DNA from 3 places in the Paenibacillus sp. 2KB_22 genome. Region 3 is predicted to be linked to each of the others. Evidence: predicted binding sites of a transcription regulator. Region 3 holds the regulator's gene; each other region holds the start of a gene.
The links. The regulator LexA, encoded in region 3, represses DNA repair genes until DNA is damaged. The targets are predictions, from matches to a motif close to CGAACATATGTTCG.
Positions count from the first base shown of each region.

Region 1: recA (recombinase RecA) is a predicted target of LexA. The motif match lies at 1,755-1,768, and genes of this name have one in related genera.
Region 2: AB4111_RS00375 (DNA polymerase IV) is a predicted target of LexA. The motif match lies at 1,341-1,354, and genes of this name have one in related genera.

Region 1 covers NZ_JBFRHG010000001.1:1,170,911-1,174,197, reverse strand. The annotation lists gene pgsA (CDP-diacylglycerol--glycerol-3-phosphate 3-phosphatidyltransferase) at 1-229, shown strand, start outside; gene AB4111_RS04960 (competence/damage-inducible protein A) at 337-1,593, shown strand; gene recA (recombinase RecA) at 1,838-2,902, shown strand; gene AB4111_RS04950 (regulatory protein RecX) at 3,183-3,287, shown strand, end outside.
Region 2 covers NZ_JBFRHG010000001.1:92,236-95,522, reverse strand. The annotation lists gene AB4111_RS00390 (TetR/AcrR family transcriptional regulator) at 1-480, shown strand, start outside; gene AB4111_RS00385 (GNAT family N-acetyltransferase) at 524-946, shown strand; gene AB4111_RS00380 (DUF4180 domain-containing protein) at 960-1,190, shown strand; gene AB4111_RS00375 (DNA polymerase IV) at 1,401-2,618, shown strand; gene AB4111_RS00370 (YolD-like family protein) at 2,615-2,983, shown strand; gene AB4111_RS00365 (hypothetical protein) at 2,967-3,287, shown strand, end outside.
Region 3 covers NZ_JBFRHG010000002.1:456,998-460,284, reverse strand. The annotation lists gene AB4111_RS12970 (aldehyde dehydrogenase) at 116-1,417, shown strand; gene lexA (transcriptional repressor LexA) at 1,526-2,152, opposite strand; gene AB4111_RS12960 (LysM peptidoglycan-binding domain-containing protein) at 2,449-2,826, shown strand; gene AB4111_RS12955 (DUF896 domain-containing protein) at 2,921-3,130, shown strand; gene AB4111_RS12950 (hypothetical protein) at 3,256-3,287, shown strand, end outside.

The DNA.
Region 1 (3,287 bases), on a different contig from region 3:
AATCGCATTGCTGGATGGTTCGGTTGTTGCTGCCAGTAATTGGGGCAAGCTGAAGACGGTAGTTCAGATTGTGGCAATTGTGCTGTTGCTGCTAAACAATTTCCCGTTTTCATACACGGGTATTCACGCCGATATTATCGCGGTATGGGCAGCAGCGCTTATTACCATCTGGTCGGGTATCGATTACTTTATCAAAAACAAAAACCTGCTTCATTTAACAAAAGCATAATGGTTTGTTCTTAAATGGGTAATCATGAAGGAAGCATTGGGTCAGGGGCAATAGGAAATTATCCTATTGCCCTTTGATCACTCACCATATGTACAGGAGGATGCTCAATGAAGGCAGAAATCATTGCAGTTGGCACAGAGCTACTGCTTGGACAAATCGTCAATACCAATGCCAGATACCTATCCCGTGAATTGGCTGCGATGGGGATCGATGTATATTTCCAAACGGTGGTTGGGGATAACCTGAACCGACTTAGTGAAGCTATTCGCATTGCGCAGGGCCGTGCAGACGTTATTTTATTTTCCGGTGGCATCGGACCTACTCAAGATGATCTGACCAAAGATGCGCTCGCAGCTGTTCTTAACCGAAAATTGCATACAGATCGAATGGCGATGGACAAAATCGAGAGCTTTTTCAGAGATCGTAATGTGGACATGACAGAGAATAACCGACGTCAGGCGATCGTTATTGATGGTGGTACACCTCTGGCCAATGAAACGGGCCTTGCGGCAGGAAATGCGATTTCTGATAATGATAAACATTATATTGTGATGCCTGGACCACCTAAAGAGCTGATTCCAATGTTTGAACAGGAAGTCAAGCCTTGGCTGTTCCAGCATGTGCTCACAGAAGAAATGCCGATCTATTCCCGAATGCTCAAATTCGCTGGTATTGGTGAATCTGCTCTGGAAGATCGACTGCTGGATCTGATTGACGCGCAGACAGACCCTACGATTGCTCCTTACGCCAGCGAAGGGGAAGTTACGGTACGTGTCTCTACTAAGGCTGCGAGTGAGGGAGAGGCGAAGCTGAAGCTGGATGCGATGGAGGTTCAGATTCGGGAGCGTTTGACAGAACATCTCTACGCGAACGAGGATGTGCCTATAGAGTATACGATAGTAACCATGATGTCTGACATGGGGCTGACGCTTAGCGCTGCTGAGAGCTGTACAGGAGGGCTTGTCATGCAAAGTCTGACCTCTGTACCGGGAAGTGCCTCAATGCTCAAAGGTGGAATTGTTTGTTACTCCAATGAAATTAAGGAAAAGCTGCTGAATGTGCCTCATGATTATCTGGAAGGTGAAGATGCACCTGGGGCGGTAAGTCCTGAGGTTGCAAAAGTGCTTGCTGAGCAGATCCGCATGATTGGCGATGCTGATTTTGGCTTGGCTGTTACTGGTGTAGCTGGACCGGGATATTCGGAACGCAAGCCACCCGGACTTGTCTTCATCGCTCTTGCTGAACGTGGAAAAGAGACGGAAATTCATGAGCTGCGTATTAATGGCAATCGCGAGACTGTTCGCATTCGTTCAGCCAAAGCGATTCTCTATCGCTTATGGCAAAAACTTGTGGCGATGGATTGATTAGTTAATAGCTTCGATTGCATTTGAAGCTCTAAGGAAGTATAATTAAGGAAGACGGAAGAACCGTAGAATTAGGCTTTACAGCCTTGTTTACGGTTCTTTTTTCTGTTTAATGGAAAGTTTCTTTGAGGAAGAGGCGCCTCGGCCTTCACAAAAAAAAACGAATGTATGTTCGAAAAAAAGCTTGGCAAACGTGTTAAAACAAGGTATCATTATCTTATAAACAGTAAAGGGTGTGAGCTTATTGTCAGACCGTCGTGCCGCGCTTGATATGGCGCTCCGTCAAATAGAGAAGCAATTTGGTAAAGGATCCATCATGAAACTGGGTGAGTCCACTCATATGAATGTGGAAATTATTCCCAGCGGTTCCTTGGCTTTGGATATTGCATTAGGAACAGGCGGCTTGCCTAAAGGCCGTATTGTTGAAATATATGGACCTGAATCTTCAGGTAAAACAACTGTCGCATTGCATGCGATTGCTGAAGTACAACGTGTTGGTGGACAAGCAGCATTTATCGATGCCGAGCATGCTCTTGATCCTCAATATGCAAGCAAATTGGGCGTTAACATTGACGAATTGCTTCTATCTCAGCCAGATACGGGTGAGCAAGGGCTGGAAATTGCAGAAGCTCTTGTACGCAGTGGTGCAGTAGATATCGTCGTTATTGACTCTGTAGCTGCATTGGTTCCAAAAGCAGAGATTGAAGGCGAAATGGGTGATTCACACGTTGGTTTGCAAGCGCGTTTGATGTCTCAGGCGTTGCGTAAATTGTCTGGTGCAATCAGCAAATCCAAAACAATCGCAATCTTCATCAACCAGCTTCGTGAGAAAGTCGGCGTTATGTTTGGTAACCCGGAAACAACACCTGGTGGTCGTGCTCTGAAGTTTTATTCTACGGTACGTCTGGATGTACGTCGTATTGAGAGTATCAAATCAGGCAATGACATGATTGGTAACCGTACTCGTATTAAAGTTGTGAAAAACAAAGTGGCACCTCCGTTTAAACAAGCGGAAGTGGATATCATGTACGGTGAGGGTATCTCGAGAGAAGGCAGTATCATTGACATTGGTACAGAGCTGGACATCGTTAATAAAAGTGGTGCTTGGTATTCCTACGAAGGCGAGCGTTTAGGACAAGGTCGTGAGAACGCGAAGCAGTTCATGAAAGAGCATAAAGACATTGCTGAAATCATTGAACAAAAAATTCGGGTAGCTAGTAACTTGACTACCGCAGTTCCTGCGCCAACTAGTGAAGAGCAACAAAAAGAAGCAGAAGAAGAACAAGAATTGTTTGAAATCAACGAGTAATCTCTCACATCCTCCCTTGTAGGGAGGGCCCTGAGGGTGTTTCCCACTGGACTCCGTAAACTTATCTGATTGAGCTTGGATCAATCTGGATAATGGACTGTAGTGGGATTGCTCTTGCTGTCCAACAGCCCCTGTCCCAATGGACAGGGGCTGTTGGCACGCTAACTGTGGAGATAAAGGCCGGGCTGAGTTCCCGGCCTTTTGTATTAGCGTTCCCTGTCATTTGTGAACATGTGCTTGGTGTAATCAGATTGAAAATGATGTGAAAGGGGAGACCTGAATGAATCAAGAGGACGAGGATTTATATGAAGAAGCAGAACAGGACGGCCTATCCCAATTCCCGGACAACGAAGAACTTGTTATTACACGTGTAGAACGAACGAAG
Region 2 (3,287 bases), on a different contig from region 3:
CATATTATGAAAGGTGCTGGACTGACACATGGGGGATTTTACTCCCATTTTGAAAATAAAGATCAGCTTGTGATGGAGACCTGTCATTTCGCCATTAGTGACACCATTGAAATGCTGCAGAGAATTGCAGACAAAAACAAAAACGAAGATCAGACGTCGATTGAAGCCGTCATTGATTTTTATTTAAGCTCCCTGCATCGAGATCAGACGGAAGTCGGTTGTATCTTACCAGCTTTATCGGGAGAGATTTCCCAACTATCGGAGGATATTCGACAAGCTTACACGCAGGAGTTGCAACGTTTTATCGCGTTTATTACAACTATGGCTGGGATGAATACCGCTGAAGGTTATGCGTTAGTAAGCAGTATGGTAGGTACCGTTGCACTGGCACGGGCAGTTAGTGATGCGAAGTTCAGTGATGACTTGTTACAGGCAGGTCGTGTGCAGGCCAAACAAATGGTAAAGGTCGGCTCCAGGTAACAACGACATTGATGAAACAGAGGAATGGGGGATTGATCATCGGATGATCATTAGAGAAGCCCGTATTGCAGACTATCCACAATTGAGACATATTTATTTGGATTCCCGGCGGGAGAGCTTTCACTGGGCCAATGCCGATGAGATGAGCCTAGAAGATTTTGACCGGGATACATCGGAAGAACAGATTCTTTTGGCAGAGGAAAACGATCAAGTACTTGGATTTGCGTCACTATATGTACCCGACCGCTTTATTCATAATTTGTTTGTGCACCCGAGTGCTGCCGGCAAAGGGGTGGGAAAGCAGTTACTCCAGCAATCCGTGGCCGAACTGGGAACGCCTGTCACATTAAAATGTGTCTCTGATAATCATAAAGCACTCACATTTTATAAAAAGCAAGGCTGGAGGGCTATCGTAGAAGAAGGTGAACCTGGATCAAGATATTGGGTTCTTCAATATAAGGAATGAGGGAAAAGAAGACATGAATATTAGAAAAATAAACGAAAATGGAGTATCTATTGCTTACGTTACGAGTGATGAAAAATTAATTACCGATGTTCAATCCGCTATCGATCTTATGGCTACGGTTCGATATGAGGCCGATTGTCGCCGTATTATAGTTAACAAATCTGCTGGGTTTGTACAGATCGGACGCTCCGAATTCGATGGTTCTGGTAATCCGTTCCCGCTATTGCATCTGGAAATTTCATAAAGGATAAGAATGTTCCCGTTGAAGTCGCTAATTTAGCGACTTTTTTTTGCGGGCGTAACCTAGTATGATCTGAATCCTTCACTTGGTCCTATGCCAAATATAAATATTTACCTCTTGCATAAAGAACACGTGTTCGGTTTATAATATATACAAACATACGTTCTTAAATGTACAGGAGTGATTTCAGTGTGGACTAAGCAGCGAACCATCATGCTCATTGATATGCAGAGTTTTTATGCTTCAGTCGAAAAGGCAAAAATGCCCCAATACAAAAATAGACCTCTCGCCGTTGCAGGCGATCCAGCAAGACGTTCTGGCATTATTCTTGCCGCTTGTCCATTAGCCAAAGCTAAGGGGGTATCTACCGCAGAACCACTCTGGCAGTCTCTTCAGAAGTGCCCTGAACTGATCATTGTAAAACCTCACATGCAAGAATACATCGAAGTATCCACCCAAATCATGTCCATTATTGAGGAATTCACCGATCTGGTTGAGCCATACAGTATAGACGAATTATTCGCTGATTTTACAGGGTCTATGCATCTATTTGGTAATGATCCAATCGATTTAGCCAAACAAATTCAAGACAAAATCTATAATGAAACAGGGGTTTACGCCAGAGCGGGCATTGGTGAAAACAAAATTATCAGTAAATTGTGCTGCGATATGATTGCTAAAAAAGCGGAGGGTGGCATTTTTCACTTAAAGAAAGAAGAGTTGCATCTTCACATTGGAGATAAGCCTATCCGCGATATGTGGGGAATTGGATCAAGAATGGAAAAACATCTGTGGAAGATGGGTATCCGAACCATTAAAGACCTAGCGAATACGCCTCTTTCTAAATTAAGAAGCAAGTGGGGTGTTAATGGAGAAGTCATCTGGAGAGTCGCCAATGGACTCGACAATTCGCCGGTAACCGTCAACACACACAGTACACAAAAGGATATCGGAAACGGAATGACCCTGCCTAGAGATTTCACCGAAGCATGGGAGATCGAAGTGGTTATTCTCGATATCTGTACAGAAGTGTGCAGAAGAGCCCGTAAAAAGGGGTTGATGGGTAGTGTCATATCTGTGAGTGTATCGGGAGCAGATTTTGATCACCCAACGGGTTTTCACAGGCAGGTTAAACTGTCTGATCCTTCAAACATAACCGTTGATGTGTGCAAGATAGCCAAACGCATATTCCATCAACATTGGGATGGGCAACCTGTGCGCCGTGTAGGCGTATCCCTGTCTCAATTATCCAACGCGGATACATATCAACTATCTTTCTTTGATGATCAAGAGCAGAAACGAGCCATTGATCAGGTGATGGACAACATTAAGGATCGATATGGCGACATTGCCATTCTTCGAGCGAGCTCCATTACGGCTGCGGGTCAAGCGATTGATAGAGCATCTAAAATTGGGGGGCATTACAAATGAGCAAAAAACTGGAGGCCAATGGATTATGGGAATCGAGCCGCATGATGCTTCCACAACATAAAGAACGAATTATACAGCATCGTACTCAAATTCATGTTCAAGCGAAACCACTGATTCATGAAGATGAGTGGGAAATTATTGCTCAGCATATAGATATGTCCCTCAACTATACGTTGCAAGCCACCTTTGAAGTATTTCATGAGTCAGGCAATCGGTATATACACGGGATCGTCACTTCAGTCAGTGCCTTTGGAAAAAAAATAAAAATTGAAATGGATAATGGATTTGAATGGGTCGATTTTGATCAATTGGTCACTGTAAAGTTTGAAGAAGGAGGAGGTGTGTACGGTGAGACAAACTTCTGAGGAACTTGCACTTGTGAAGAGGCTGGTAGAGATGCCGTATCTTTTAGGTGCTCTGGAGGTAGATAAACATAAAATATACGCTTCAAACTTTAAGATGAAATCGGTGTATATTGATTACCTGGACGGTACACAAAAGAAAATTGCTTTAGAGATGTACAAATCAAAACAAAGTTTAAAGGAACATCATATAAAAATCATTGAAGAGGAGAGATCCGAGCTGAGTTTAACAGTAAATTATTCGGTAAGAGGTTACCTTCACAAAATGACATTATTGTGGAGCAAAGTGAAAGTGGATGTGACCTTA
Region 3 (3,287 bases):
TCAGATACTTTCAAATCAATGTTTCAATATTATGTTGATAGTTTCATATAGAAGAGGTATACTTTAATTGAATTTTGAACAATTTAATTTTAAATAATTAATTGGAGATGTTAATATGGATCAAGCAAAACAACTAGTGACAGAACAACGTACATTTTTTTATACAGGACAAACTAAAAATATCGAGTATCGGATTAATGCACTTCAACAGCTTAGAAAAGGAATTCAGAAGTATCAGCAACGGATACAAGATGCACTTCGTGCTGATCTGAACAAATCTGAGGCGGAAGCTTATGGTTCCGAGATTCGCATTGTTCTGGGCGAACTGGATTTTGCATTAGAACATCTGCAGGAATGGGCTGCACCAAAACAAGTCCCAACCAATTCAGCTATGCCGGATGGGGTGAGCACCATTTATCCTGAACCATACGGAGTGGCTCTTATTATTGCACCTTGGAATTATCCTTTCCAACTGGCCTTTGGTCCACTGATTGGAGCAATTGCAGCCGGTAACTGTGCAGTGATTAAGCCTTCTGAATTAACACCAGCCGTATCTCGTCTGACGTATGATCTGATTCAAGAGATCTTCCCTCAGGAGTATATTGCCGTTATGGAAGGGGAAGTCGAAGCCAGCACAGCATTGTTGAAAGAGAAGTTTGATTATATTTTCTTCACTGGTAGCACTGGTGTTGGTCGCATTGTGATGAAGGCAGCTGCGGAGCATCTGGCTCCTGTAACTCTTGAGTTGGGTGGTAAAAGCCCTGCTATTGTCCATAGTGATGCAGATTTGAAGCTGGCAGCACAACGTCTTGTACGTGGTAAGTTCCTGAATGCAGGGCAGACATGTGTTGCGCCGGATTACTTGCTTGTGCATGAACAAGTTCATGATGAATTGATTAATCTGATTGGCGCAGAGATCAAAGATAAATTTGGGGATGATGTGTTACAGAACGCTGATTTCCCGCATATTGTCAACGCCCGTAACTTTGATCGGTTGTCGAAATTTCTCACAGATGGCAAAACGCTGTTAGGTGGACGTTCTGTGCGTGAGCAGTTGCTGATTGAGCCGGCTGTACTTGGAGATGTGAACTGGGAATCACCTGTCATGCAAGAAGAGATCTTCGGTCCGATTCTTCCTGTATTTACGTACAGTGACTTGAACCCCATGCTGGATGAGATTGTTCGCCGACCAAAACCATTGGCGCTATATCTCTTCACACAGGATGAGCAACTGCAGGATCAGGTGCTGAATCAAGTATCCTTCGGTGGGGGATGTATTAATGACACACTTTCTCATATGACGTCGCATTATCTTCCGTTTGGTGGTGTAGGAGAGAGCGGTATGGGCTCATATCACGGACAACAGAGCTTTGATGTGTTCTCACACCACAAAAGTGTTTTGAAACGCAGTGAATAATTAGCCGATAAAACAATATAAAAATAAAAAGAGGTTGTCCTGTTCATCAGGGCAACCTCTTTTTGTATTTCAGTGCATTGCATCTAGTTTTGTTACTCAGGTTAGATATTAATGAATATCTCGGAAAAGGCCAATGACTTTACCCAAAATACTAACGTGTTTCAAACGTAAAGGTTCGAAGGTCGCATTCTCCGGTTGAAGGCGAATATGATCTTTCTCTTTATAGAACGTTTTCACTGTAGCTTCATCGTCTTCAGTCATTGCAACGACGATATCACCGTTATCAGCAGTTTGCTGTTGACGGACAATAACGTAATCTCCATTAACGATTCCAGCTTCCACCATACTATCTCCCACTACTGAAAGCATAAATACTTTCTGTTCGCCTACATAATGTGTAGGAAGAGGGAAGTAGTCTTCAATGTTCTCGGTTGCAGTGATTGGAACCCCAGCTGTAACCTTACCAACGACAGGAATACGTGCAACGCTATGAGCAAATTGATGAGAATGCTCAGATTCTTCCTGGCTCAGAAGCTCAATGGCTCTTGGCTTGGTAGGGTCGCGTCGGATCAAACCTTTTTTCTCCAAACGATCCAAATGTCCATGTACTGTTGAGCTGGAAGCCAGTCCAACCGCTTCACCAATTTCCCGTACGGAAGGAGGATACCCCTTCAACCGGACTTCATTTCGTATAAACTCCAGAATAGCCTGCTGCCTGCTGGATATCTTCGACATACCGTATCAACCCCATTTTAGTAACGTTTGGGAAAATTATAACATAGAACCTCCGTTCGTACAAACATAAGTTCTAAATAAAATAGCATTAAATCAGTGTTTTTTAACTTATAGAACAGAAATTGTCCAAAAGTCAGAGCATAATACTGCAAATGCTTTGCAAAAGAGCTTGAATTAAGATATTTCTCCTTCGAAAAACAAGCGAACAATTGTTCTAAAAATCTATTGAACAAAACAAGTGTTCGTGTTATATTGATTTCAACAGATAGGAACAAACGTTTGGAGGCGGGTATTTAATGAGATATTCAACTTATCAAAGTATTTATGAACCGATGAATTCGGAACTGGTGAAGTCTAACATAGGGAACTACAAGAAGGTTTTAGCGCGTTTCAAGATTTCTTCATGGATGTTAAAGATAGCCATTACCTCATTGATTATATTTATTGGATGCAGCACTGTTTTAACTGTATTTGCTGGCAATGAGAACGATGTTCTGCCTGGAGGAAAGATAGCTGTTTCACAAGGAGAAACATTATGGAGTATTTCTTTGGAACATAAACCGACGAATATGGATACACGTATATATATAGAAGCAATTAAGAAAGTGAATCAACTTCAAGCGACTTCCATCCAAGTGGGGCAAGTACTAACTCTACCGCAATTTGCAGAATAAAAGCACATCAATGAGTGTTAACGCGTGTCAGCTTGACAAGCTGCCTTTATCATGGCAAAGTTAATATGACTTTGTATTTTTGGAGGGGACAAGCTTGGATATAGATAGTCTGGTAGCACGCATTAACGAATTGGCTCGTAAGCAAAAGTCCACTGGATTGTCGGAGGAAGAACTTGCTGAACGTGCTGAGTTAAGAGAGATTTATTTGAGTAATATTCGTAGTAATTTCAGACAACAACTGGATACCATTGAGATTGTTGATGATGAGAATGACAAAGGCCACCAAGGCAAACTCAAACACTAACGAAACCTAATGATATCATTATGATATTTAGGTTTCTTCCTGTTATTTTGAGTGTGCAATTTATAGGGGGAAATGTTGGTTTACAGTTATGTAAGCCGATACAAAGACACATAAGGGGGATTCTCATGTCGCGTTCGTTCGAGAGAACGGTTAAGAA